DNA from 2 places in the Providencia sp. PROV_01 genome. Region 1 is predicted to be linked to the other one. Evidence: predicted binding sites of a transcription regulator. Region 1 holds the regulator's gene; the other holds the start of a gene.

What was found. Region 1 encodes ArgR, which controls arginine synthesis, uptake and breakdown. Its sites were predicted from a motif close to ANTGAATAAAAATACANT; they were not measured.
Region 2: argA (amino-acid N-acetyltransferase) is a predicted target of ArgR. The motif match lies at 2,362-2,379, and genes of this name have one in related genera.

What each region holds. Positions count from the first base shown of each region.
Region 1 covers NZ_JBRFKD010000002.1:52,934-65,254, reverse strand. The annotation lists gene ppa (inorganic diphosphatase) at 1-81, opposite strand, end outside; gene fbp (class 1 fructose-bisphosphatase) at 288-1,295, opposite strand; gene mpl (UDP-N-acetylmuramate:L-alanyl-gamma-D-glutamyl-meso-diaminopimelate ligase) at 1,459-2,841, shown strand; gene ACU696_RS00940 (DUF6122 family protein) at 2,847-3,299, opposite strand; gene argR (transcriptional regulator ArgR) at 3,387-3,857, opposite strand; gene mdh (malate dehydrogenase) at 4,350-5,288, shown strand; gene ACU696_RS00925 (LysR family transcriptional regulator) at 5,361-6,335, opposite strand; gene ACU696_RS00920 (amino acid permease) at 6,596-7,783, shown strand; gene metC (cystathionine beta-lyase) at 7,809-8,981, shown strand; gene ACU696_RS00910 (helix-turn-helix domain-containing protein) at 9,075-9,347, opposite strand; gene ACU696_RS00905 (DNA-binding protein) at 9,864-10,211, shown strand; gene ACU696_RS00900 (DNA-binding protein) at 10,343-10,705, shown strand; gene ispB (octaprenyl diphosphate synthase) at 10,747-11,718, opposite strand; gene rplU (50S ribosomal protein L21) at 12,053-12,321, shown strand, end outside.
Region 2 covers NZ_JBRFKD010000002.1:3,778,206-3,790,526, forward strand. The annotation lists gene mltA (murein transglycosylase A) at 1-122, opposite strand, end outside; tRNA gene ACU696_RS18360 (tRNA-Met) at 355-431, shown strand; tRNA gene ACU696_RS18365 (tRNA-Met) at 493-569, shown strand; tRNA gene ACU696_RS18370 (tRNA-Met) at 588-664, shown strand; gene amiC (N-acetylmuramoyl-L-alanine amidase AmiC) at 801-2,051, opposite strand; gene argA (amino-acid N-acetyltransferase) at 2,414-3,757, shown strand; gene ACU696_RS18385 (hypothetical protein) at 3,861-4,430, opposite strand; gene recD (exodeoxyribonuclease V subunit alpha) at 4,484-6,331, opposite strand; gene recB (exodeoxyribonuclease V subunit beta) at 6,331-9,939, opposite strand; gene ptrA (pitrilysin) at 9,936-12,321, opposite strand, start outside.

The sequences.
Region 1 (12,321 bases):
ATCTGCGTTCGCTGGAATTTCGATGATAACATAGATATCTTCTGGCAGATCTTTACCTGCCGGTACATTGTTCAGGCCCATTTAAATGTATCCTTTGTGTGAATAATGAATTTACCCTTGCTAACTTGTTGGAGGGCATCACATTTATGGCGGCCTTCAGACAAATTAAATACTCGGGTAGATAGCGTGGGGAACATTATAGCCGTAAAGAGGGGTAAAACTCACTAGTTGGTGAAAAAAAGGAACAAAAAAGGCGGGAAGCCCCGCCTTATAATTAATGAATTAGATTATTCCGTGTCAGGGAATTCACGCATAAATGATTCTGCTTTCTCTACCATCGACTCAGTTCCGACAAAGAACGGTGCGCGTTGGTGTAATTCGCTAGGCATGATATCTAAAATGCGGTTTGCTCCGTCACTGGCTTTACCACCGGCTTGCTCTGCTAAAAATGCAATTGGGTTGCATTCGTACAGAAGGCGCAGTTTTCCATTTGGATGGCTTGCGGTACTTGGGTAAATATAAATTCCCCCTTTGAGCAAGTTACGATGGAAGTCTGCAACCAAAGAACCGATATAACGAGTGGTATACGGGCGATTTGTTGCTTTATCTTCTTCTTGGCAATATTTAATGTACTTTTTAACACCCATCGGGAACTTGATATAGTTTCCTTCGTTGATGGAGTACATTTTCCCTTCGGAGGGGAACATCACTTTTTCATGAGATAAGCAGAAAACGCCCAATGATGGGTCGTAAGTAAACGCATGAACACCAACACCAGTGGTGTAAACCAACATTGTTGATGAACCATAAACCACGTAGCCCGCAGCCACTTGGCGATTACCTGGTTGCAGGAAATCGGCTTCTGTAACCGGTTGACCAATCGGTGTAATACGATGGTAAATGGAGAAAATTGTTCCAACGGAAACGTTTACATCGATGTTCGAAGAACCATCAAGCGGGTCCATTAAAACAACATATTTTGCGTTTTCTGCACGGTCTCCTTCGAAAATGACAATTTCGTCTTCTTCTTCAGAGGCGATACCGGCGACTTCTCCGCGTGCTTTTAAAGCCGCTTTTAGTTTTTCGTTTGCATACAGGTCAAGCTTCATCTGAACTTCACCTTGAATATTCGAAACACCGTTAGTGCCAAGAATATCGACAAGTCCAGCTTTATTAATATCACGATGGATAATTTTAGCGCCCAGTTTGATAGCTGATAATAAAGAAGTCAGCTCACCTGTTGCATGAGGAAAATCTTGTTGCTTTTCGACGATGAATTCGCCTAATGTTTTCATGACGAAGGTCCTGAATAAAATTGACAGAGGTTTTGCGGGGCATTTACCCTCGCGCGGGAAGAGTTTAACTAAATAAAAAAAAGATTAATAGGTTAATGCATTTATAAACCTGTTTTTGATGGGTAGAATAGTGACCAACCTCATGCTAATTGGATGAAAAAGAATGCACATACATATTTTAGGTATATGCGGTACCTTTATGGGAAGCTTAGCAATATTGGCTCGTTCTTTAGGACATAAAGTGACGGGTTCGGATGCCAATGTATATCCACCGATGAGCACATTACTTGAAAATCAAGGAATTGAACTCATTCAAGGGTATGATCCGGCTCAGCTTGACCCAATACCGGATATGGTAGTGATTGGTAATGCAATGACGCGTGGTAACCCTTGTGTCGAAGCCGTGTTAGAAAGAGGTTTGCCGTATACATCTGGCCCACAGTGGCTTCATGACCATGTCTTACCTGAACGTTGGGTACTGGCTGTGGCGGGAACTCATGGTAAAACAACCACCGCGGGAATGCTTGCATGGATTTTAGAAGACTGTGGTTACAAGCCTGGTTTTCTAATTGGCGGTGTTCCAGGGAATTTTGATGTCTCCGCTAAGATAGGTGAAAGCCCGTTTTTTGTTATCGAAGCGGATGAGTATGACTGTGCATTCTTTGATAAACGTTCTAAATTTGTGCATTACAGCCCGAAAACCTTGGTATTGAACAACCTTGAATTCGACCATGCGGATATCTTTGAAAACCTCGAAGCGATTCAAAAACAGTTCCATCATCTTGTACGTATTGTGCCAGCCAGCGGCAAAATTTTCACACCTGACAACGACAATCATTTAAAACAAGTGATTGGAATGGGCTGCTGGAGTGAACAAGAGCTGGTGGGTGGAGAGCATGGCGGATGGCAAGCTGAGAAGCTCAGCCACGATGGCAGCCACTTTGCTGTGTACTACCAACAAGAAAAAGTTGGAGAAGTCACTTGGTCACAAGTGGGTAATCACAATATCCAAAATGCACTGATGGCGATTGCAGCGGCTCACCATGTGGGCGTTCCAGTAAAAGAAGCTTGCCTCGCTTTGAATCGTTTTATCAATGCACGCCGTCGCCTTGAGCTACGTGGTGTTGAAAATGGTGTCAGTGTTTACGATGATTTTGCACATCACCCAACTGCTATTTTAGCGACGTTAGAAGCACTTCGCAGCAAAGTTGGCGGAACTTCACGTATTCTTGCGGTGCTCGAACCTCGCTCGAATACGATGAAAATGGGTATCAATAAAAATGATATTGCGCCTGCGCTAGGCCGTGCAGATGAAGTATTTCTGTTCCAACCTGCCAATATCCCTTGGATGGTCACAGACATCGCTGAAAAATGTGTTCAACCCGCGCGTTGGAGTGCAGATATTGAGGCATTCACCAATATGATTATTGAAACCGCACAGCCGGGCGATCATATTTTGGTGATGAGCAACGGTGGCTTCAGCGGTATTCATGGCAAATTACTCGCAGGTTTGAAAGCCAAATCAGAAACAGAGCAAGATGATTAATTCTATTAGCTAGCTATTTGATAACCCCAGTGATTCTTATGATTGCTGGGTTTTTTTATGTTTGGCATACCTAATGGGCGCTGTTCTATGACGAGACTTAATGTTATTGGGCTATTCATTTCTTTTTTTAAGCTTCCCATATAACAATCTAGTGAGTCAGTAAAAAGGTGGAATAAACAACCAACGGCAATGGCTTTAAGTTTCCATGATGGCATGAATAATAACACCACATAGATAACAGCAGCCCAAAAAGAATGAAGCGGGTGGAATCCGATGCCACAGCGCTCTGGGTCGAAAATCGGATCAGCCAGCAGATGATCTAAGTCGATAGCCATTGTGGCAATCATAATCAGGGCGGCTAGTTTCCAATTTTTTCGCCAAAACAGGTAACCAAAGGCAATTGGCATCAGAAAATGAAAGCCGTAGTGTATGAAGTTACGAAAAATATCAAATAGCAAAATGATGTCCCAAAATCGAATAGAAATAGATAAAAACAAAAAGAGGGAAATTCAATTTCCCTCTTTTGATGCTTAAATTAGTATGGATTAGAGCTCTTGTTCAAACAACGCTAAAATCGCTTCATATAGCTCTTTTGTGGTAAAATTGTTTGCTGGCGTTGAGAAGATAGTATCATCACCAGCAATACTACCTAAAATTCCTTCCGCTTTACCTAATGAATCTAACAAGCGTGCAATAAGCTGTGCAGCCCCTGGGCTCGTTCTGATCACGACAACAGAAGGGTTATAGTCTATATCCAAAACCAAATTTTTGAGTGGGCTGGTGGCGGTAGGAACACCGGGCTCTGTAGGTAGGCAATATACCATTTCCATTTTTGCATTACGGGTGCGAACAGCACCAAATTTAGTTAGCATCCTGGAAATTTTTGATTGGTTAATATTTTCGAAGCCTTCTTCTTGCAAAGCCGTGACGATCTCAGCTTGCGAGCTAAATTTTTCTTCTTTAAGTAGGGCTTTAAAAGCCTTAACCAAGTCTTCTTGTTTAGACGGAGTGCGCATAATTAACCCATTCTTTTGCATTGAACTAAGTTGTATTATCCGTAAAAGTGCATTTTTATGCAACAAAATTGCGTTATGATGATTTTATAACCAGTAATCACTTGAAGTTAGGTAAGCGTGTTTTGAGTTGATAGTCAGAAGTATTTATTTATCGTAAATTATGGAAATGAAAAATTAGCATGATAGAGCAATGAATTTTTCAGATATTCGTTGTAAATTTATTGTTAATAAAAATGTTTTTGATTGAATAATATACACTAAAAACAACTTATTGTGCGAAATGCAATAGCTAGAAAAACTATTTGTTAAAAAAGTGCCCGTTATCTCATTAACAGATAAGGAATTTGTTTAGAATACTGGCAATTATTAAACAAGTTCTCTTGCGTTAAACTCTCTCTCTATCTGTTAACAAATTGTTTTTTATACGTAATGTGTTAAGTGTATAACAAATAAAGTGATATCTTTTTAAAGTACAAATTAAGGAGTTTCAGAATGAAAGTTGCAGTCCTAGGTGCAGCAGGTGGTATCGGTCAGGCTCTCGCCCTTCTTCTCAAAAACCAGCTCCCAGCAGGTTCAGAACTCTCCCTCTACGACATCGCACCAGTCACTCCAGGTGTTGCTGCTGACTTAAGCCATATCCCTACTGATGTTAAAGTGACAGGTTTTGCTGGCGAAGATGCAAAACCTGCATTGAAAGGTGCTGACATTGTCCTTATTTCTGCGGGTGTTGCTCGTAAACCAGGTATGGACCGTTCTGACTTATTTAACATCAATGCGGGTATTGTCCGTAACCTGATCCAACAAATTGCTGAAACTTGCCCTAAAGCATTGATTGGTATTATCACTAACCCAGTGAATACCACCGTTGCTATCGCTGCAGAAGTCCTGAAAAAAGCAGGCGTCTATGATAAAAACCGTTTATTCGGTGTGACGACATTAGATATCATTCGTTCTAATACGTTTGTTGCTGAATTAAAAGGCAAAAATGTTAATGATCTTGAAGTGCCTGTGATCGGCGGCCACTCTGGTGTGACCATTCTGCCTCTGTTATCTCAAATTGAAGGTGTTAGCTTCACTGACGAGGAAGTTGCTGCGTTAACTAAACGTATTCAAAATGCAGGTACAGAAGTCGTTGAAGCGAAAGCGGGTGGCGGGTCTGCAACTTTATCTATGGGCCAAGCAGCTGCACGTTTAGGTTTATCTTTAATTCGTGGTCTCCAAGGCGAAAGCAATGTGGTTGAATGTGTTTACACCGAAGGTGATGGTGAACATGCTCGCTTCTTCGCACAACCTGTTGTTTTAGGCAAAAACGGTATCGAAAAGCATTTACCAATCGGTAAATTAAGTGCATTTGAAGAAAAAGCACTGAAAGATATGCTAGATGTATTAAAAGCAGATATCGAATTAGGTGAAAAATTCATTAATGGCTAATGCCAATTAATTTTTCCTAATAGTAAAAGGTTGAGTTTCGTTTTGAACTCAACCTTTTTTATTGGTAAGTCATCATGAAGCATGCTGCCGCATCCAATGGTCCCAATGCGGATCTGATGGTATTTTCTCTACTAAAAAATCAATAAATGTCCTGATTTTAGGTGAGTGAGTGTGGGCTGGGTGGTATAAGGCATATAGGGCAAATGGAGTGGATTTAGGGTCATAATCCAATAAAACAGGGAGCAATTCCCCATTTTCAATATAATTGCCTAGCATATAAGTTGGTAAACAAACGATACCTTGATGGCAGCGAGCCGCCTCTAATAACCCTAAGCTACTATTTACCTCAATCATATTATTAATTTCTAGAGGATATACGCTACCGTCTTTATCTGTCATGCGCCAAGTGTCAGGAATATTTGGGTTAATTAAACAATTGTGTGATGCAATATCGGCAGGAGATTGAGGAATACCATATCGTTCGAAATAAGTACGGCTCCCACAGTATACCCAATTAATATTACAAATTTTTCGTAACGCAAAGTTTTCGGGGGGATGGCTGGTAATTCGTAACGCAATATCAAAATCGACTTCATTTAAATTAATGAGCTCATCATTAAGGTCAACAGACAAACTCACTTTCGGATTGGTTTCTCGGTATTCACTGTATATTTGCATTAAATGACAGACTCCAAATGCAATAGAACAGGTAATTTTTAATTGCCCTTGAGCATGTTGATAGAAGCTGGCGGTATTGACCAATGAGTCATCGAGATCGGCCAATAAGTTTTGCGATCGTTGCAATAAATAGCGCCCTGCATCCGTTAAAATAAAATTTCGCGTTGTGCGCTTTAGGAGTACAACCCCCAACTGATCTTCGAGTTGTTGAAGACCTCGACTAACTGACGATGGTGTTACATTCAGCTTCTTGGCGGCAAGGCTGAAGCTATTGCACTCGACGATTTTAATGAATAACTCTAAATGCCGAAAAATCGCGTAGCTGTCAATTTTTGCTTTAAACGCAAAAGTGTTTTTATTTATTAGCATTGTCATGCCCTATTAAACCCGTTTATTCCAGCATACTATAATTGTGAATTTATCGCAGTTTACTCATGCCACACCAGTTTTAAAAAGAAACCTAGTTCCTACACAATAATGTTGTTCCTAACTTTTTTAATAATTAAATCTATAACGTTGAGGAATAGACTATGTCTAATAGTATTCAGGCAAGTGCAGATAATCCGATTAATACGAAAAAGATCCCCTTTACAAAATATGATGTTGGTTGGGTTATTTTGTGCATTGGCATGGCAATTGGTTCAGGAATTGTTTTTATGCCTGTGCAAATTGGTATCAAAGGTATTTGGGTCTTTATTGCAGCGACAATGCTTTCTTATCCAGCAATTTATTGGCTACAAAATTTATATCTAAGAACATTATCAGAATCTGAAGAATGTAATGATTACGCGAGTGTTATTACACAATATTTGGGGAAAAACTGGGGGATAGCATTAGGAATTGCCTATTTCTTGATGTTATTGCACGGGATGTTTTCTTACTCGCTGGCGGTCACCTTCGATAGCGCTTCTTACATTAAAACGTTTGGATTAACGGAAGGGCTATTATCTGATTCTGTTTGGTATGGGCTGATTATTATTTCGGTATTAGTCGCCATTGCTGCACAAGGGGAGCGGTTACTGTTTAAAGTCTCTGGTCCAATGGTTATTGTAAAATTTGGCATTATCGTACTGCTTGGTATAGTGATGGTGCCATATTGGAATTTTGCGAATATCACGGCTTTTCCTGATTTTCTCCCATTTATGCGGGATGTTTTTTTAACACTCCCATTTACCCTATTTTCTATATTATTTGTGCAAATATTGAGTCCTATGAATATTGCGTATCGTAAAATAGAAAGTGATAAACGCATTGCGACATACCGTGCAATACGCGCTAACCGTGTTGCATATATTATTCTCGCTGTTGCAGTCTTGTTTTTTGCTTTTTCTTTTACTTTTTCAATTAGCCATGAGCAAGCGGTATCGGCTTTTGAACAAAATATTTCAGCATTAGCGATTGCTGCGCAAGTGATACCCGGTGCCGTTGTAAAAGTAATGACCGCATTACTCAATATTTTTGCTATCTTGACGGCATTCTTAGGCATTTATTTAGGCTTCCAAGAAGCGATAAAAGGCATCGTAGTCAATTTACTGAGTCGATTTATTCCTGAAGAACGTATCAACCAAACAGTGCTACATTATGGGGTATGCTTAGGCGTTATCATTGCACTGTGGTTTTGGGTTTCAACACGGTTCTCAATTCTATTTTTTATGCAACTTGGTGGCCCATTATTTGGTATCGTTTCTTGTTTAATTCCTTGCTATCTGGTTTACAAAGTCCCTGCATTACACAAATTTAAAGGCCCAACAGTGTGGTTCATCATTTTCTTTGGTGTGTTGTTATGCCTATCTCCATTCTTTAAATTTTTCGAATAAATAATAATGTTGTTGAGAGGATCTCATGAAGAAAAAAGCGGTATCTGAATTTCATGTTGATACACAAGTTACCCAGTTAGGGAGAGACCCCGCTAAGCAAGCTGGGTTTGTAAATGCCCCCATTTATCGTGGCTCAACGGTCGTATTTCCAACGGTTGATGCTTTAATTAATGATAGGGCGGAATTTAATTATGGCACAGCGGGCACGCCAACAATTAAGCAATTGGAGCAAGCTTGGTCTGCTCTTGCTGGAGCTGAAGGTACGGTGCTTTCACCATCTGGTTTAGGCGCGATTGTATTGGCATTGCTGACAACCTTGAAAACAGGTGACCATTTATTAATGCCTGATAGTGTTTATCGGCCAACACGTAAATTTTGCCATGGTTTGTTGGATAAAATGGGGATCATCACGACCTATTATGATCCGATGATTGGTGCTGATATTGAAAAACTAGTAACGCCAAATACCAGCACAATTTTTTTAGAATCCCCGGGTTCTCAAAGTTTCGAAATTCAGGATGTTCCTGCAATTGTTGAGGTTGCAAAACGCCATAATATTGCGACGATTATTGATAATACATGGGCGACACCTCTATTTTTTAAAGCTCATGAACTGGGTTGTGATATCTCGCTGGAGGCGGGTACTAAATATTTAGGTGGCCATTCTGATTTGCTAATGGGAGTTGTCTCAGCAAACCAAGCGTGGTGGCCGAAATTACGTGAAACTTATGATTACATGGCCATGCTGCCGGGAGCAGAGGACTGTTTTCTTGCGTTACGTGGTTTGCGAACCTTACCTATTCGTTTAAAAGAAGCCCAAGAAAGAGCTTTAAATATTGCACATTGGCTGCAAGAACGCACCGAAGTGATTCGTATTTTGCACCCTGCATTTGCGGATTGCCCAGGCCATGAAATTTGGAAGCGGGATTTCACAGGTTCATCGGGGCTATTTTCCATTGTACTTGATCCTAAATATACCCAAACAGATATTGCAAGAATGCTGGATGGTTTATCAATTTTTGGTATGGGGTATTCATGGGGGGGATTTGAAAGCTTAATTATTCCATTTAACTGTGCTGAATATCGAACTGTGACTAATTGGAATCCTGGAGGGCCGACATTGCGCTTGCAGATTGGCTTAGAAAATTTAGATGATTTAAAACAAGACCTTGCTGATGGTTTCGCGCGAATGAAGTAAACAAAGCTGTTTTTATTGATTTGCCATCAAAAGATAACGCCGTGAATAAATTAATTTATTATTCACGGCATTATAATTTATTTCATTCAGTTTTTAATCTTCCACTGGTGTTTTTACTCTGACTTTTCTTTCTAATAAATCCCCTGTAATTGGATCGTAATAACGACTTGGCCAAATTTCAGCAGGGTGGATCGCTAAGAAATTTGCAATGATCCATTCCCCTTTAGGCCAAGGACGTGATAGTGCATTTGCTAACGTTGAAGAGCTTAACCCTGCCTCGCGTGAAATTGCGGCAAGTGTAGTTCCACGTTTACGTAAAGCTGCAATGATGTCTGCAGGGTGCCAGTCCGACTTCCGTAAAATCATTTTTTAGTCCTTTTTTCACTTAGAATCATGTAGAGTTAGTGGTACGAGTAACCGAAAATTATGATACATTCAGTACATCCGTTTAGTTATTGGAAATAAAATAACAGAAATTTCCCAAAATAATTTCTGATTTTTTCTTAAAAATTCATTTTATGAAACTATCGTGGTTTTTATGAAATTAAATAGAAAGTCAGAATGAATAACTGTGAATTAGGATAAAACTTTGATGTTAAAACTAACTCTTTCTAGTTAGGGACAAGAATAGCGTATTTAATGCTACTTTTTACTTGTACGAGTAATATATCTAGATTAGTTAATAAAATTAGTTAAATTATTAGCAAGTAAATTATTTAATTATCTGTTATTAAAAGAAATTAGAATGCTAATAACAAATATAATTTGTATATTATTATTTATAGGTATAAATAAAACGAATGAGTCAATAAGGTTTTGAGAAAATATAGATAGTTTTCAACAACTGAAAATTAAATTGTCATCATGACTAGGAGGGTCAGCATGTACAAGGAATGGCTAACGGCAAAAGAGTTGGTTGGGTTACAAGGGCTTCCCATGACAACTCAAGGTATTAATGCAATGGCAAGGCGTGAAAACTGGTTAAACCGCAAAAGGCGGGGTATTCAAGGCAAAGCATTGGAATACCATATTAGTTCTTTACCTATTGATATTTTTGAAGGTCAGTTTGCTAACGAAACTTCACCACCTTATCAAGTAAAAAGAAATGATAATGCCTTTATTTGGCAGGAAGCTTATAACCAGCTTTCCAATGAGGAGAGAGACATTATCCTGACATTTATTATGCGTGAAGGGGCATTAGCGCTAATTAATTTAATTAATAATAAATAATTTACAATTACTTAAGGTGTAAATAATTAATATATAAAAATAATATTATATTGAATTTAAAAATTTTTTTAACTGATGACATTTTAGCAAAGCTGCAACAGCGGGTTTCATAATATAAGCGTGAAGTGAAAATGAAAAAATTGTGGTTCACTGCCAAAGAATTAGCAGGGTTAGAAGGGCTCCCTACATCACCCCAGGGAATTAACCTAATGGCAAGACGAGAAGGCTGGAAAAACCGCCGTAAAAGAGGGGTACAGGGTAAGGCTGTTGAGTATTACTTTGAAAGCTTACCGGGGGAAATCCAAGGGCAGCTTAGCCTGCATGAGCCTTCGGTAACTTATCAAAGCCAAAGAACCGATGCATTGCAAATCTGGTCGGAAGCGTATTACCAACTGACTGAGCCTGAGCGCAATAAAATAGTGAAATACATCCTGCGTTATGGTCTGTCATCACTGCTTGCTCAAATTGATGAAGAAGACAAAGGGGAAAAATAGCGTTTCCCCTTTTCTTGACCCGCTTTATCTTTTTTTAGTGACTAAGAATGGCGTTGGATTGCGATATAAGCTAAGCCGATCAATGCATCTTTATAAATTGAATCTTCAATGACATGTAAGGCATCAATCGCTTTTTGTGCTTCTTCTTGGGCTCTTTCATAAGTATATTCAAGAGAACCACAGCGTTTCATGGTTGCGAGAACAGTATCTAACAGATGGCGTCCATTACCTTGTTCAATGGCTTGGCGGATCAATGCTGATTCTTCTTCGTTACCATTTTGCATCGCGTGAAGTAGGGGAAGTGTAGGCTTACCTTCATCTAAGTCATCACCCGTGTTTTTCCCCAGTTGAGCGTTGTCTGCATCATAATCGAGGAGATCATCAATTAACTGGAAAGCGGTACCAATATAACGACCATAATCTTGCAGTGCTTTTTCTTGCACGGGTGTTGCATTGGCTAAAATCGCAGATGCATGAGCCGCTGCTTCAAACAGACGTGCGGTTTTACTGTAGATCACTTGCATGTAGTTTTCTTCAGTAATGTTAGGATCGTTGCAGTTCATCAACTGTAAAACTTCGCCTTCAGCGATCACATTCGTCGCTTCAGACATTAGTTTTAGCACTCGCATTGAATCAAGATCCGTCATCATCTGGAATGATCGAGTGTAAATAAAATCACCTACTAAGACACTCGCGGCATTACCAAAAACAGCATTTGCAGTTTGCTTTCCACGACGCATATCAGATTCATCAACGACGTCATCATGCAGCAATGTTGCTGTATGAATGAACTCGATCAATGCAGCAACTTGGGTATGTTTATGACCCGAATAGCCTAAGGATCGACCTGCAAGTATTGCGATCATTGGCCGGATCCTTTTACCGCCACCACTGACTATGTAATAACCAAGCTGGTTAATTAGTGTAACATCTGAATTCAATTGACTGAGGATGGCTTCGTTTACCGCTGACATATCCTCAGTTGTCAGTTCAATAATAGATTCTAAATTCATCGTAATTTATTCATATTATTAGTTTTTGGTTCATTCCCGAAATAAAAAAATGGGAGACCGATAGAACAGTTATCTTTCTAGCATAACATTATTAATTATAAGATTATCAGGTGTGATGCAAAAAATGTTTAAATAAGTAACAATTGAGTGAATAGGGACGAAATCAATGCTCAAAAACGGTTATTGAGAAAAAAGTCGTATTTTTTGTCATCTAACCGCATTATTGGCTTGTGTTCTGCTGCTTTTTTGCGTAGAATTCGCGCCCTATTGTGAATATTTTATAGCGTACTCTGGAATTGAAATATTTAGCGGGTACGCGGAAAGCGGAGTTAATATGTACGCGGTTTTCCAAAGTGGTGGTAAACAACACCGAGTTAGCGAAGGTCAAACTGTCCGCCTAGAAAAGCTGGACATCGCAACAGGTGAAACTGTTGAATTTGATCAAGTTCTGATGGTTGCTAATGGCGATGAGATCCAAATCGGCGCTCCTGTCGTTGAAGGCGTTAAAGTGAAAGCGGAAGTGGTTGCACACGGTCGTGGCGAAAAAGTTAAAATCGTCAAGTTCCGTCGTCGTAAACATAGCCGTAAACAACAGGGTCATCG
Region 2 (12,321 bases), 3.7 Mb from region 1:
TATTGTTGGCCTTTATCCGTTGGATGGGTTTGGCATCCAGCCAATAAAGAAAGAAATACGCTGGTTACTAACCATTTTTTTACTGTATGTTTATTGACGATTTTTGTTAGCCCTATATTCATGCTCTACCACCCAGATAAATCCAACAATCCAATATGAAGCGCACAATAGCAAACCCAATTAGGGAATGAAACGTGTAAATATATTTAGAGAGGTTATTTTCCTTTCCCTACTCATCAAAGTGTAAAAAACAGCCAGACAGAACATATTTTGTTCTGTAAATGCTAAATTTTGTAAAAAAAACACGAAAAAACTTGCATCAGATCTCATCCCGAGTATAGTGCCCGCATCGGACGCGGGGTGGAGCAGCATGGTAGCTCGTCGGGCTCATAACCCGAAGGTCGTTGGTTCAAATCCAGCCCCCGCAACCAATTACTGATTAAATCAGTAAAGTAACAAAAAATCTGCAGTATAAAGTCGTAAAAATTCAGTCGCGGGATGGAGCAGCTTGGTAGCTCGTCGGGCTCATAACCCGAAGGTCGTTGGTTCAAATCCAGCTCCCGCAACCAATTTTTTACCTCTTCAGTCGCGGGGTGGAGCAGCATGGTAGCTCGTCGGGCTCATAACCCGAAGGTCGTTGGTTCAAATCCAGCCCCCGCAACCAATTCTTTCGAATATCATTTCTGATTCAGTTCCTTTTATAACTTCACAATAAGATCTTCTATTTTTAATCATCAATAAAAAAGGCGATTCACACACTCGCTTATCACCTTTCTTTATCTTAATCTGATTTTAATCAATTAGTTGCGAATTGCTAATGCACCGCCATTACGGAAGTAAGCTTTTACTCCTTCAAAAATGGATTCCGCCATTTGCTGTTGGAATTTAGCTGTTTTTAATTTCCGTTCTTCTTCTAAATTACTAATAAAAGCCGTTTCGACTAGAATAGATGGGATCTCTGGTGCTTTCAGTACCGCGAATCCAGCTTGGTCAACTCTATTCTTATGCAATTTATTAACCTTCCCCATCCGCTTTAACACTTCATCACCAAATTTCAAACTGTCATTAATCGTCGCGGTTTGCACGAGATCAAACATCGTATGGTCAAGATACACATCACCGCTTTTACTCACTCCCCCCACTAAGTCTGCTTCGTTTTGTGTTTGTGCAAGGTAGCGAGCCGTGTTACTAGTAGCCCCTTTCGTTGATAGTGCAAAAACAGAAGAACCACGGGCTGAACGATTAGTAAATGCATCTGCATGAATTGAAACGAATAAATCTGCCTGCATTTTACGTGCTTTCGCTACTCGGACTTTTAACGGAATAAAGACATCTTCATTGCGTGTCATATAGGAGCGCATTTTAGGGTCTTTATCTATCAACGCTTTTAAGCGACGGGCAATCTGTAAAACCACATCTTTTTCACGCGTTTTATATTTACCTATCGCACCAGGGTCTTCGCCACCATGTCCTGGGTCGATCATAATAATAATTGGACGATCCGTTCCCGCCTTTCCAGGTTTCTTCGCTTGAGCAGGCATACTTTCTTCAAGATCACCTTTATTGTAATCCTCAAGCAATGCCAATAGTGGGTCATCATTGGTATCAACACCTTTGCCTGGATAAAAATCCAGAACCAAGCGGTGTTTAAATTCCGCGACAGGTGCCATCGAAAAGAATTGAGGACTGACTTTATTTTTAACCTCAAACACCAAGCGAACCGTTTTTGGATCAAATTGCCCAACTCTAACTAGTTTTAGATAGGGATCACGTGTTTGAATTTGAGTTCCCATATCTTTCAACACATTATTTAACTGCACCCCTTCAAGGTCGACCACAATACGTTCAGGGTTATTAAGCACAAACTGACGGTACTTCAATGGAGTGCTAGATTCCAATGTAACTCGAGTATAGCTCGATGCTGGCCAAATACGCACAGCCACCACACTGCTACTCGCAGAAAAACCGAATGGGCTAATGCTCAGTAACATAACTGCAGCTGCGCCTTGAATAAAACGACGCTTAGATGGGTTGTGATCTTGGTGACTCATCAATAATTCCGAACCTAGAACTGAGAAATAAAGTGATTTTAGGATAATTGCTAATAATTAGACTTGAAACACGCACTCTAACTAATCATTTGCACTCTGTCATTAAGAATATATCAAAGCATCTATAGAGTTACAGTAATGAGTATAACTTAATCATACTAAGAGAAAATATTTGTGAGTGACTTTCTGTGTCAATTTTATGCAATTTAGATTTCGTAGAGTATATCCAGTTAAGTTTAGAGATATGTAAATGTAAAAAATAAAAATGTTACTTTTTTTATCCTATCTTTTACTTGATATTTCCCAACAAAAAGAATAAAAATACATTATTAACGAATAAAAATTCAATTAAGAGGGTTGTTATGAAAGAGCGCAGCACCGAGTTGGTTGATGAGTTTCGCCATTCGGTCCCTTATATAAACGCCCACCGCGGCAAAACATTTATTATTATGCTTGGTGGTGAAGCGATTGCGCATGAAAATTTTCCCAGTATTGTCAATGATATAGGGTTATTGCATAGTTTAGGCATCCGAATTATTGTCGTTTATGGCGCAAGACCTCAAATCGAGGATATCTTAGCTGAGCACCAATATGAGGCGGTTTATCATAAACATACTCGCGTAACCGATGCGAATACACTTGAATATGTAAAACAAGCTTCTGGAGCTTTACAATTAGATATTACAGCTCGGTTATCTATGAGCTTAGGAAATACCCCACTTCAAGGGGCGCATATTAATGTGGTTAGTGGCAATTTCGTTATTGCCCAGCCTCTCGGGGTCGATGATGGCATTGATTATTGCCACAGCGGAAGGATCCGTCGTATTAATGAAGAAGCTATTAATAATCAGTTAGATAATGGTTCTATCGTTCTAATTGGGCCGGTTGCTGTCTCAGTCACAGGGGAAAGTTTTAATTTGACCTCTGAAGAAATTGCCACCCAATTGGCAGTTAAAATGAAAGCAGAAAAGCTGATTGGCTTTTGCTCCTCTCAAGGTGTTGCAGATAAAAACGGCAATATTTTATCTGAATTATTTCCGAATGAAGCAGAAAACCGCATTCAAGAGCTGGAATCTGAAGGTGATTTCTATTCAGGAACCGTGCGTTTCCTGCGTGGAGCAGCAAAAGCTTGCCGCCGAGGCGTCCGCCGTAGCCATCTATTGAGCTATCAAGAAAATGGGTCTTTAATTCAAGAATTGTTCTCACGTGATGGTATTGGTACACAAATCGTCATGGAAAGTGCGGAACAAATTCGCCGTGCTAACATTAATGATATTGGTGGAATATTAGAGCTTATTCGCCCATTAGAGCAGCAAGGGATTTTAGTTAGACGTTCACGTGAACAGTTAGAAATGGAAATTGATAAATTTACCATTATTGAACGTGATAACTTAGTCATCGCTTGTGCAGCGCTTTACCCTTATCCAGAAGAAAAATTAGGTGAAATGGCATGTGTCGCTGTTCATCCTGATTACCGCAGTTCGTCTAGAGGAGAAGAACTTCTGCACCGTATTGCCGTACAGGCGAAACAATTTGGCCTAGATAAACTATTTGTTCTGACAACTCGTAGCATCCATTGGTTTCAAGAGCGTGGTTTTACCCCCGCGGAAATTGAGATGTTACCAATGAAAAAACAGGCTTTATATAACTACCAGCGCCGTTCTAAGATATTGATTTTAGATTTAAAAAACCAACCGGATAAATAAACATTAGAATCGTCAAATAATGACTGTTTAGTCGCCTGCTTTAACTCCAAACTATACAAGGATGTATAGTTTGGGTTGTGACTTTAAAACCACGGAATAGCCACTAAGCTATCTGAATAACTCTGGCTTTCTCGCACAAAAGAATGGAGTCTATATGTGGCTGTATTGCAGCTTTCATCTCAGCGAAAGAAGTACCATAAAAATAAAATGCGGTTTCTGTCGGGCCATCCCAAACTCCGTGAATACTCCCGATGTCTTCCACTGCTTCATCTAGGATATCGAACACCTCATTGATATCCCCATTTTCATAAACCTCATCTGCGAGCTCTGTCCCGTTGAAATAAATAGCCATACCTTCATCTGAGCCAAAATCAATTCGCACATCTTCGCCATGAATAAATAAACGAGAACCTTTTGGAGCTAACATTGAAGAAAAAAGTTGAATAATTAAACTGATATTTTCGTCACTGGCCTCTTCAAGTGCTATTTCTATATCGCATTCCTGCGCTTCACCATTATCAGCTAATAGTGTTCCACCACCTGTGACATGGATATTTTTACCCATGCTTTTCATGACTTCATTAAATGCGTCTTCTAAATCGCCACGTCTAATCGGTTCAAGCCTTGCATTTAATGTTACTGTAATTGCCGTCATTGCTTGCTGGTTATCCATCTCATTACCTTTACTTTAGGGTTAAATATTCACGTAACTTACATATAAACTAGTCACATTAATTGGGTCGCTAAACCGCTTCGCCGCTTGGTTGGCGTTTCAACTGCTCGACGTAATACCTTTGGACTGCCATAAAGAGATAGCTCTTTTTTAGCTCGAGTTATCGCCGTATACACTAGCTCACGGGTCATTACGGGAGAATATACATTTGGTAAAACCAATGCGGTATGAGCAAACTCCGAACCTTGTGATTTATGAACTGTCATCGCATAAGCTGTTTCATGTTGTGGGAGTCGGTTAGGTTGCACTCCACGTATAGTCCCATCAGGAAATTGAAAATAAGCTCTAAGTGCATTTTCTTCATCAGGTAAAATGATACCGATATCCCCATTAAAGAGTCCTAGAGGGCTATCATTACGACTAATCATAATTGGCCGGCCTGCATAGTGTTTATTCGATAAATTATATGGGCGGTTTATTATCCCTTGTCTATGAAACAATTTTTCCAATTTATCGTTTAGGCCAATAACGCCAAAAGGTCCTTCTCGCAGAGCCGTTAGTAACCGATATTGGTTAAATTTTTTCAAAACCTGCTCAGGGTCTTCTTTATCTTTTACCGCAAGCAGATATTCCTTATAATTTTCAGCGGCATCTAATAAAATTTTCGCGTAATCATCCGCAGTTTCTTGGATATAACTATGTACATCCGGCCGCTGTTGGTTTAGTAATTGTTGAACTTGAGAAACATTACCTTCGTTTACAGCAAAAGCGAGTTGGCCAATCCCTGAGTCTGCAGAAAAACGGTAGCTTTTACGTAGTAGACATAGGCTATCACGAATAGCAGGGCCGCTTGGTGATGCATAAGATTCGATAGAATGCCCTGTTAGTTCCGAAAGCTGAGACGCTCTTTCTACACTATAACCATTATCAGCAAACTGACAAATATCCCCTAATACTGCCCCTGCCTCGACCGAGGCTAATTGGTCTTTATCACCTAAAAATATTAACTTTGCATTTTCAGGTAATGACTCAAGTAATTTACTCATCATAGGTAAATCTACCATTGAGGCTTCATCAACAATGAGTACATCAAGAGATAAACGATTATCACGGTTATAGCGAAACTGCTGGCTCTCAGGTTGAGCCCCTAATAAACGGTGCAATGTTTTTGCATGATTAGGTAAAACTGCGCGTTCTTCATCAGTTAAAGGAATTTTTTTCATCGCCTCACCGAGGGACTCTGTCAACCTAGCTGCAGCCTTACCTGTTGGAGCGGCCAGCTCAATTCTAATTTTATGGTGATGCCTGGCTTCAAGTTTAATTAATGCCGCAAGGATACGCGCAACTGTTGTCGTTTTTCCTGTCCCCGGCCCCCCTGATATAATTGATACCTTACTGGTTACAGCAACTGCTGCGGCAATTTTTTGCCAATCTATTTCATCAGTAATGGGAAATAGGCTATCCAATACACTCTTAATTTGAGCATTATTTTGTTTGTCTACTGATGTACTAGCGAAAAAGTTTGCGACATACTGCTCATATTGCCACATTCGTTGAAAATATAAGTATCCCCCCGAAAGCACCAAAGGAGAGATTTTGTTTTCTGTTGATAGTGACACTGCATTTGCTTGTTTTAGCGTTTGATAAAGTTCTTGTTCGCTCGGCTCTCCCATTTTTTGCCAAAATTCAGCGGCTAACTCTGGGTGCCTTCCTGCAAATAATTTTTCAGGTATAACATCTGCCAGCGCTAAACAAACATGTCCAGCCATGGTTTCTGCACTAAGAAGTGCGGCAATAGTAAGCACTATAGGGTGCTTATTGTCAGAAATACTGTAAGCAAATTGCACATCTAGAGGTGTAAAGATATATTCCTCAATAGCCTGATTAAATAGGGATTTCATTAAGCTGACTCCCCTTGTTGAGCATTTTTAAATAAGCTATCTAACGCTTCAATAAAAGCGCCTATTGGGCGACAAAAGAAAATTCCATTACTTGAATTGACATTATCTATTCCTCTTAAAAATAAATAATAAACGCCTCCAAAATGGGCTTCATAGTCATAATTAGGCATTCTTTGCTTTAGGTAACGATGTAACGCCAACGAATATAGTTGATATTGTAAATCATAGCGGTGGTCTATCATCGCTTCAGCCATGGCCTCTTGGGTATAAAAGCTAGCATCCTTCCCTAGATAATTTGACTTATAATCAAGAAGATAAAATTTACCTTTCCAGTAAAAGGTGAGGTCAATAAAGCCCTTTAAAATCCCCTGAACTTTCTCAAAATTGAGCGGGGGGCAACGTTGTGATAATGGGTCATATTGATGCGTTATCTTATCTAAGTGGCTTGCACTCAATATTGACTCAATAGGAAGATAAAACTGCATCTCATCTAATTGGTCTTGAACCTGTAATGCAGACAAACATAGCCCGTCTTCTGATAATGGTGCCTGTACAATTGCGTGTAGCCATTCTTGCAGCATTGATGCCCAATGTAAGTCAAACCCTGAGGATTCAAGTTTCTCAGACAACCACTCTTGAGAAACCGGCTCACTAAAGTCAATTTCCTCCATCAAGCTATGTAAAAATGTTCCCGGAGATGCGCCTTTAGGAAATTGATGAGGGGTTAGAGTAAAAGACTCACCTTCCTGCTGCTCCACATCAATACTGGCCTCAATATCCATATTAGGGGCTAATGAATTCGCAAATTGCAATGCTGAAACTGATTGTTCTGCCTCTGTATGGCTTGAGCCATAACTTAGCCCCGAATAACTAGTAACACGCCAATGATCATTAAAATGACGAGTCACCGTTCTTGCAGACAAGTTTACGCTGTCATTTTGTTCTAATAATAAACGTTCCGACTTAGGTTGATTAATCACGATAACATCAATAACGTCATTGCTAATCTCAGCCAACATGTCATTTAATAGTAAGCAGTCTCCAGCTTGTCCTTTTTGGATAACATAGCCCAGCGCAGATAAGTGTAAGTCTGTTTCACCACTTTTTTTCCTATTACCTTTAATTAATGGTGCAATACCAACACTACAGTGATAGATGGCTCTTGTAAGTGCCACGTACAATAAACGCAGGTCTTCTGCTAGACGTTCTTCATCAGCTAAAGCAACATTTTCTTCACTATCATTTAAATCTAGACGTACCCCATAATCTGTTCTGTCGTGATACAAGCCTTTAGATTGAGGTAAAAAATTGCTCGCAAAAGGTAACCAAACAATCTTGTATTCAAGGCCTTTAGATTTATGAATGGTACTGATTTGCACCAAGTGTTTATCACTTTCAAGACGCATTTGCTGTACGTCAGATTGATGGTCAGGATGGGCAATTTGTTGTGCTAGCCAACGTGTTAGTGTGTGCTCACCTTCAAGCTGTAATGACATTTCTTGTAATAGCTCACCAATATGCATCACATCCATCAAGCGGCGTTCTCCATCAGTGCCTGATAATAACGTTTCTGCAATCTGCCTCTGCGCCATGACCATTCTAAGCATGGGAAGCACGCCACGCTTTTGCCAAACCATGGCATAACGAGCAAATTCATCTACAATTTTTTCCCACGATTTTTCATCATGGTTTAAGTCATCAATTTGTTTAGCGGTTAAACCCAATATCCCTGTCGCCAATGCACTACGCAAAACACGTTCTTTTTCGGGTGTTAAAACTGCCTGTAGCAACCACAGTAAATCTCTCGCTTCTGGTGTTGAAAATACACTTTCCCGATTAGATTGAAATACAGAAGGGATATTTAACCGATTTAAAGCATCACGAATTAATACGGCTTCTCGTCGGCTGCGCACCAACACTGTAATGTCAGAAGCTTCAACAGGTGTATGCGCCCCTTGATTGTCAAAATAGCTACTACCTTGCAACCCGCCTTGTAAGTATTGTGCTATTTGTACCGCACATTGTGAAGCTGTTGCTTGTTCATATTCAGCAACGGAGACACCTTCCGCTTCAAGTTGCCAAAATGCAAGTGATTTGACTTTTTCACCATCATGAATAAGTTTTTTATCACTATTTTGCTTAGCAAAATTAACGGGTTGAAAAGGAATTTGCTCAAAAATAAATGGGGACTGACAACGAGAAAATAGATGATTAATAGCTTCAACCATATTTTGCGATGAACGATAGTTAGTCTCTAATGTATAGTGAGCACTAACTTCATTTTTTGCTTCGATATAGGTGAAAATATCAGCGCCTCGAAAAGCATATATAGCTTGTTTAGGGTCGCCGATAAAAAGTAATGCACTGTCATTAACTTCCCGATAAATGCGTTGAAAAATACGGTATTGCTGTGCATCTGTATCTTGAAACTCATCTATCATTGCAACGGGAAAACGTTGGCTAATAGCTTGAGCTAAAAATTTTCCGCTTTCTTGAGCAAGAGCACTGTCTAAACGGGTCAACAAATCATCAAACCCCATCTCACCTCGGTTATGTTTTTCAAAAGTGATAGCCTCCCTCACCTCTGCAATAGCCAGTGGAATAATCAGATCTATTAGGGTTAATGATTGAGAAAGTAGCTCATCTATTCTTTGGAAAACAACATGCTCTGGCCCCGAACCACTTTTTGATTTTTTATGTAGTACCGTTTGTGAAAAGCGTTCAAGATCTTTAGGTAGCTGATAATCTTCTGTTTCTTCTTGAGCCCATTCACCGATTTTTATCAACCATGTAGGTAGAAAACGAGTACTATAACTTCGTTTATCAACATCGGAATCAGCGATAAGCTTCTCAAAATCTGCTGAATTTTCTAACCATGCCGCTTTTACAGACTCAATTAACAAGATTAGTCGCTGATGCCGTTCTTCTAGAGATTCAATTTGCTTTGGTTGGTTAATAATTAAAGGAATATCACCTTGTAAGAAAGGTTTAATCTCCGAGAGCAATGCTTCAGGACCACTCCACAGTGACTGAATGACTTTCGTCATGGAGTAATTTAAAGGGTAAAAATGGCGGCGCCAAAAATCTGCACAGGCTTGTTTCTGAATCGGAAATTCATCTTGAATCATGGTCTGTTCAAATAGCACTCCTGACTCAAATGCATTATGAACTAGCATTCTTTGGCAAAAACCATGGATAGTGTATATTGCTGCTTCATCCATTTGCCTTTCCGCAGCCTGCAACCATCGCGCAGCGAATTCTCTTTGAGACTCCCCCGAAAGCTCGGCTAATAATTCAAGATACTCAGGCTGCGACTCGAAACCAACACCATTTCTTAAGCAAGCTAAGCGCATATCATGAATACGTTGACGAATACGCCCACGTAACTCATTCGTTGCAGCTTCTGTAAATGTTACAACTAAGATTTCTTCAACACTTAACGGCCGAGGAAACGCATTAACGCCTCCCAGACCTAATAAAAGCCGCAGATAAAGTATACCAATTGTGTACGTTTTACCCGTTCCTGCTGATGCTTCAATTAACCGCTGTCCACGCAGTGGCAAGGAAAAAACATTCAGTAATTGGGACTCTACCTGCACTTTATTCACTCAGCATCTTCCTTTATTGGTAAAATCTTTTGCAACTGAGAAGCTGTTGGGTAAAGCACCCAATCTTTCAGATGCGCATATCCTACTTTAGTGTCAACTCCTCGGCCTATAACTTGGGAGCTAACGGCTAACCCTTTGTGCTTTATAACTGCATTTTCATAATACTCAATGACTTGTTCTTTCGTTGCACTACCTAAAGTTGTAATAACTTTTTCACGAGTATCAAAACTGAAAATATTTCTAGAAAAATCAGATGAATAACGACCGACTTCCTCATAGAATGTTTGAGGTGGTTGGTTCATTTCCGTGATAATAGATTGTTTATATTGATTAAATTCATCTATCGGTAGTTTTTTCAGTTTCTCTAATGCTTGAAGATAAAATTGTTGGTAACGTGTATTCAAATAACTCGGTGTTTTGGCATTACTTTGAATCAAAAAGCCCATACCCCACTGATCACCCAGCCCAGTTTTAAAAGCAAATACTGCATAACCCAGTTGCTCATTAGTTCTTAGTTGATCATAAAACCAAGGCTGAATCACTTTAGAAAGAATACCTGATAATACTGCACCATCAATGCGGCTATAACCGTCCGGAATAAAGATTTCAGCAAGCGCATTATCTGAGCTATTTCCCTGCTTTTGGAAATCGGCTAGATAATTTTTGTCAATAACGACAATATCACCACGCCACCAATTGGTACCTTCGCTCTTTAATAATTGCTGTGCATCTTTAATAGTTTTAATGCTTTGTGACTCAGTCATATTGCCAAAGACCAACGCTTGTAATGCTGCGCTTTTAACTATCATTTCACGGTAGCTAGTGATGTCTTGCAGTGAAATTTTATCTAGCTCCGCTAAACGCTGTTCTTGCTCAAAGTAAGGCACACTATTAATACGTTGAAGCGGTTGCATAGCCAACTCATAAGCTTTCGCATTATTAGCAACTTCAATTTGCTCTTTATACCAAGATTTTGCTTGGGCTAGCTCTTGTTCCGTTGGCTCAAAATTCAGGTATAGCTGAGTCATGGATAAAAAGAGTTCAGGTAAATGTTGGGTGTAACCACTGGCATTTAATTGCAGACCAACTCCTTGAGAAACAGAGACTGACATACCCGCTACCGATGCTTGATATTGCAGCTCATCCATTTTCAATGAAGCGATATATTGTAATAAAGAGCCCGTTACTTGTTCCTTGGCATCTTTATCCCCTTGATTAGAACGTAATGATAAAGTGATACTTGCTTTTGGCTCATCAGCAAAATATTGACTTGGCATATATAACACACGCGTATTGCCATCTTGATAGATGAATTCAGGGTGTTTATAAGCCTTACTAGTTTTAATTAATGATAAATTATCAGCAATATACGGGTTTAAAGCGGGTAATTTAAAATTCATTTTAGATTCTAAACTTGCCCACGATTTAAATTGTTTTGCTGTAATTTTGTTAACTTGATACGGCGCATCAACAAAATACGCCTTTTTGTTATTCGGTTCATTTGGGCTAATAAACCAAATCCTTGCCTCTTGCGCGCTGAGCTCTGATAAACGCTGTTTAATCGCCTCAGGATCATACTTATCAGCAATATAATCTGAATCCAGAACATGATTAACAGGAACATCAATCATTTGGTCTGATAACCATTCAATGTAGTTCATATCCCTAACAATTGAACCATAACGGAATGATAAATTAAGAACTTTTGCTATTTCATCAAAGTAACTTTTATTGATTCCATCGTTCTTAATTAACTCAAGATAAGAAAAAATAGCTGCAATAATTTCGTCCCTTTCTTGTAAGCCTTTATCTGTCAACGTGACATAAATAGAGAAAGAGCCATAGTTTCTATCTAAATTTGGGGATGCAGAAGCGCTTATACCTTCAGCAAGTCCTTGTGATATTAACCAATCAGCTAGTGTCCCTGGACTTCTATTGCCAATTAAGTAACTAATATAGTTATCACTTTTACTGCGAAAATCTGCCATATTATTTTTAATACTAAATTCAATTTGTATGGCTTTTTGCGGTTGAGCCGGCACATAATGGATGATAATACCTTTTTCATTCTCCGTTACTGCGGGGATATTAACAGCAGGAACACTTGCATTAAAATTAGGTATACGCCCAAATGTTTCCTGTGCGATATTCGCTAATGACTCAATAGACTGGTCGCCGTAAAGTACTGCATTCATTAGGTTTGCAGAATAATACTGCTTATAAAAACCCAGTAGCTCATCTTGTAGTTTGCTATTAGGTTTATCTTTTAGAGTCTCTAAATTCCCTCCCGAAAAACGCGAATTCGGGTGTAATGGGTTCAATGTTTCAGAACGTACTTGCCATATACGCATCCCATCACGAGAACGTGCCATTGTAAGTTCT